One region of the Roseateles noduli genome, then DNA from elsewhere that is predicted to be linked to it. Evidence: predicted binding sites of a transcription regulator. Region 1 holds the regulator's gene; the other holds the start of a gene.
The links. Region 1 encodes NrdR, which represses ribonucleotide reductase genes. Its sites were predicted from a motif close to CACNANATNTNGTG; they were not measured.

Region 1 (2,393 bases):
CTCGCATGCCCTTTCGCATGCCTTTTCGCATGCCCTGTCGCATGCCCTGTCGCATGTTCATTCGCACGTTGGTTCGCGCTGTCATGCGGGGCTTCCTCGGCGGCTTCACCAGTGGCTTCACCGACGACGGCGTCAGCGGCGTCATGCGCACCTCGGCAGGCGGTTCAGCGCGCCATCGGGCGTGCAGCTGCGCACGCGGCCCGTGATGCTCACAATGTGACGGACCGTGCCGATGCTGGCGATGCGGACCTCGACCGTGCCGCTGACCGACACGGTCCCCTGGCGTCCGCTGAACAGCATCGACGGCACGTTGGCCGTGACCTCCGGCCGTCCCCGATCTCGCACCCAGCGCGCCTGCTTGATCGCCTGCGCGTCGGCGCGGCAGGTGGGTGGCGCATCCAGGTGGCAGTCGCAGCCGCCGGCGGCGCCGGTGTGCAGCACGTAGCAGCGGCCGCTGCCGCTGACGGCGGATTCATCGCCGCCGAATCGCAGGCTCACGTTGCGCGAGCCCTGGATCGCCTCGCTGCGAGCCAGTTGAAGATCGCCGAGGACGGCCTGCGCGGCATTCGCGAGTCGCTGGCGCCAGAGCCAGTCGCGCAGGTCGGGCCCGGCGAGCAGGGCCACGAGCACGACCAGCGCGACGCTGACCAGCACCTCGATGAGGCTGATGCCGCGCGGGGCGGTGGGGCGATGGCAGGGGAACGGGGAAGCGGAGGGCTGCAAGGAAGATCTCCCGAAGAGTTGCCAGGAACTCTAGGGAGACGGCGGCCGTTGCGCTTCGCCTTCAGGAGGGGAAAGCCGGCCCGCTGAAGGGGGCCGGCTTTTGGGGGATGCGCGGGGGATGCGCCTGAAAAGTCCGTGAAGGCCGCGTCAATGACGCACGACTTCAGTGCCGCACACGCGCGGCGCCCCGCGACCTCAGATGTCTCGGATCAACTGCCGGAACTCGTCGACGTCCTCGAACGAGCGGTACACCGACGCGAAGCGCACGTAGGCCACCTTGTCGATGCGCTTGAGCTCGCGCATCACGTGCTCGCCCAGCTTGGTCGACGGGATCTCGCGCACGCCGGTGCTGAGCAGCTTCTCCTGGATGCGCTCCAGCGCCGCGTCGATCTGCTCGATGCTCACCGGCCGCTTGCGCAGCGCCAGCGTCATCGACGCGCGCAGCTTGCCCATGTCGAACTCGGCGCGCGTGCCGTCCTTCTTCACGACCATCGGCAGCGCGATGTCCGCGCGCTCGTAGGTCGTGAAGCGCTTGTCACAGGACTGGCAGCGACGGCGGCGACGCACCACGTCGCCTTCGTCGGACTCCCGGGTCTCCGACACCTGCGTGTCGCCGTGACCGCAGAACGGGCATCGCATGCGCCGCGGACCCGCTTCAGCGGTAGACCGGGAACTGACGCGTCAGCTCGGCCACCTGCTCGCGCACGCGGGCCAGGTTGGCCTCGTCGTGCGGGTTGTCCAGCACGTCGGCGATCAGGTGGGCGGTCTTGCGGACCTGCTCCTCCTTGAAGCCACGCGTGGTCATCGCCGGCGTGCCCAGGCGGACGCCGCTGGTCACCATCGGCTTCTGCGGGTCGTTCGGGATGCCGTTCTTGTTGCAGGTCATGTGGGCCGCGCCCAGGATGGCCTCGGCTTCCTTGCCGGTCAGGTTCTTCGGACGCAGGTCCACCAGCATCACGTGGCTCTGCGTGCCGCCGGAGACGATGCGCAGGCCGCGCTCGATCAGCGTGTCGGCCAGCACCTTGGCGTTGGCGACGACCTGCTGCTGGTAGGCCTTGAACTCGGGCGTCAGCGCTTCCTTGAAGGCCACCGCCTTGCCGGCGATCACGTGCATCAGCGGACCGCCCTGGATGCCGGGGAAGATCGCCGAGTTGATCTTCTTGGCGATCGCTTCGTCGTTGGTCAGGATGATGCCGCCGCGCGGGCCGCGCAGGCTCTTGTGCGTCGTCGAGGTCACGACGTCGGCGTGCGGCAGCGGGTTCGGATAGACACCCGCGGCGATCAGGCCGGCGTAGTGCGCCATGTCGACCATGAAGTAGGCGCCGATCTCCTTGGCGATCTTGCCGAAGCGCTCGAAGTCGATGTGCAGCGAGTACGCCGACGCGCCCGCGATGATCAGCTTGGGCTTCTTCTCGCGCGCCAGCGCTTCCATCGCGTCGTAGTCGATCGCTTCCTTGGCGTCCAGGCCGTAGGAGATGACGTTGAACCACTTGCCGCTCATGTTCAGCGCCATGCCGTGGGTCAGGTGGCCGCCTTCGGCCAGGCTCATGCCCATGATGGTGTCGCCGGGCTGCAGCAGCGCGAAGAACACGCCCTGGTTGGCCTGCGAGCCGCTGTTGGGCTGCACGTTGGCGAACTCGGCGCCGTAGAGCTGCTTCAGGCGGTCGATC
Region 2 (2,393 bases), 2.6 Mb from region 1:
TGTCCCGCCGCTGCGCGAGCGCATGGAGGATCTGGCGCCCATCAGTGCGCGGATCCTGCTGCGCATCGCCGCCGACGCGGGCGTCGCGCCGATCCCGGTATTGACGACGGCCGCGCTGGCGACCCTGTCGCGCTACAGCTTCCCCGGCAACGTGCGTGAGCTGGAGAACCTGCTGCATCGCGCGCTGGCGCTGTCCAGCGGCGACGGCATCGATCTCGCGGATCTCGGTCTGCCCGACAGCGTGCTGGGCCCGGACGACGCGCCGGTCGATCCTGCCTTCGGCGGCGTGGATCCGTCGCTGGCGGCTGTGCTGCCGGCCGAGGCCGGCGGCGGCGCACCGCTCCCGTCCGACCTCGCGGCCTACCTGGATGAAGTCGAGAAGCAGATCCTGCTGCGCGCGCTCGAACGCCATCGCAACAACCGGACGGCCGCCGGCGCGAGCCTGGGCCTGTCGCTGCGTCAGATGCGTTACCGGATGGCGCGCCTGGCGATCTCCATCGGCGGCGACGAGTCCTGACCCCGACTGTCTTCTGCGCGCATTGCGACCATGACCCCACCGCGGGTGGCGACTCAGGGAAGGTCCTGATCGGGACTTGTCCTAGCCCCCAGGGACACCCCGCGAAGTCGTCATCGAATTGCCATCGTCGTGAGCGCAGCAACCATGGGCGTTCGCAGCGCATTCGGTCCGCCAGCCCGCGTGGATCCTGGCGCTCCGGACGCGATGCGCGAATCCATCGGACATGTGCGGGGTCAGGTCTTCCGGCTAGCCCAGCAGGTGGCGCACGTCAAGCGGGAAGGACGCTACCGCTAGTTCCTTGAAGGTCCCGGGACCACTAGATATAGTGTTTTGCATGCTATCCTGCTGACTTCGCAAACACGGCGATGAATGCTCCATCAGAAGTCTTGTCCGCAGTGCCGGCCCCCCAGCCGGAGGAGCGGAATCACCAAGCCAAGGCGCATCTTCAGCATCGCGAGCACCACCTGACCCCCTGATCGTTTGGCCCTTCGGAAAAGCCGGGCCGGGCGCAGCATTTTTTGTTTTCCAGACCAGAACGAGGATCCCATGCAGACAGTCGCCGCCACACCGACCGCTGAAACGGGCCTGGCGCAGGCTCCCCGCGAGTCCGCCGCCGCTTCGGCCAGCTTCCCGCAGCACCAGATCATCCGCCGCAACGGCGCGGTGGTGCACTTCGAGCCGAGCAAGGTGGCGGTGGCGATGATGAAGGCGTTCCTCGCGGTGCACGGCACCAGCGGCGCCGCATCCGCGAGCGTGCGCGAGACCGTCGACGCGCTGACCGACTCCGTGACCCGCGGCCTGCTGCGCTCGCGTCCGGCCGGCGGCACCTTCCACATCGAGGACGTGCAGGACCACGTCGAGCTGGCGCTGATGCGCGGCGGTCACCATGAAGTGGCGCGCGCCTACGTGCTGTACCGCGAGCGCCGCACGCAGGAGCGTGCCCGCCAGGGTGAGCAGCAGCAGGCCGCCGTGCTGGAGTCCGGCATCTCGGTGACCGAGAACGGCGTGCGCGTTCCGCTCGACCTGAACAAGCTGTCCGCGCTGATCGCCTCGAGCTGCGAGAACCTGGGCGCCGACGTGAAGCCGGACCCGATCCTGGCCGAAACGAAGCGCAACCTGTACGACGGCGTGCCGATCGACGAGGTCTACAAGGCCGCCATCCTGGCCGCCCGCACGCTGATCGAGAAGGACCCCGGCTACACGCGCGCCACCGCGCGTCTGCTGATGCACACGATCCGCCGCGAGATCCTGGGCGAGGACGCGACGCAGGCCGAGATGGCCACCAAGTACGCCGACTACTTCCCCGGCTTCATCAAGAAGGGCGTGCAGGCCGAGCTGCTCGACGAGAAGCTGCAGCAGTACGACCTGGCCCGGCTGGGCGCCGCGCTGAAGGCCGAACGCGACCTGCAGTTCGACTACCTGGGCCTGCAGACGCTGTTCGACCGCTACTTCCTGCACGTCGACGGCACCCGCATCGAACTGCCGCAGGCGTTCTTCATGCGCGTCGCGATGGGCCTGGCGCTGGGCGAGATCGACCGCGAAGCCCGCGCCATCGAGTTCTACGAAGTCCTGTCGACCTTCGACTTCATGAGCTCCACGCCGACGCTGTTCAACGCCGGCACGCGCCGCTCGCAGCTGTCGAGCTGCTACCTGACGACGGTGGCCGACGACCTGGACGGCATCTATGAAGCGCTGAAGGAAAACGCGCTGCTGTCGAAGTTCGCCGGCGGCCTGGGCAACGACTGGACCCCGGTCCGCGCGCTCGGTTCGCACATCAAGGGCACGAACGGCAAGTCGCAAGGCGTGGTGCCGTTCCTGAAGGTGGTCAACGACACCGCCGTCGCCGTGAACCAGGGCGGCAAGCGCAAGGGCGCCG

Region 2: a site for NrdR is predicted at 832-845, ahead of ACQ4L4_RS17410 (ribonucleoside-diphosphate reductase subunit alpha). Genes of this name have one in related genera too.

Annotation. Positions count from the first base shown of each region.
Region 1 covers NZ_CP192463.1:1,360,230-1,362,622, forward strand. The annotation lists gene ACQ4L4_RS06080 (type IV pilin protein) at 1-7, opposite strand, end outside; gene ACQ4L4_RS06085 (pilus assembly FimT family protein) at 142-723, opposite strand; gene nrdR (transcriptional regulator NrdR) at 919-1,362, opposite strand; gene glyA (serine hydroxymethyltransferase) at 1,379-2,393, opposite strand, start outside.
Region 2 covers NZ_CP192463.1:3,981,582-3,983,974, reverse strand. The annotation lists gene ACQ4L4_RS17415 (sigma-54-dependent transcriptional regulator) at 1-517, shown strand, start outside; gene ACQ4L4_RS17410 (ribonucleoside-diphosphate reductase subunit alpha) at 1,064-2,393, shown strand, end outside.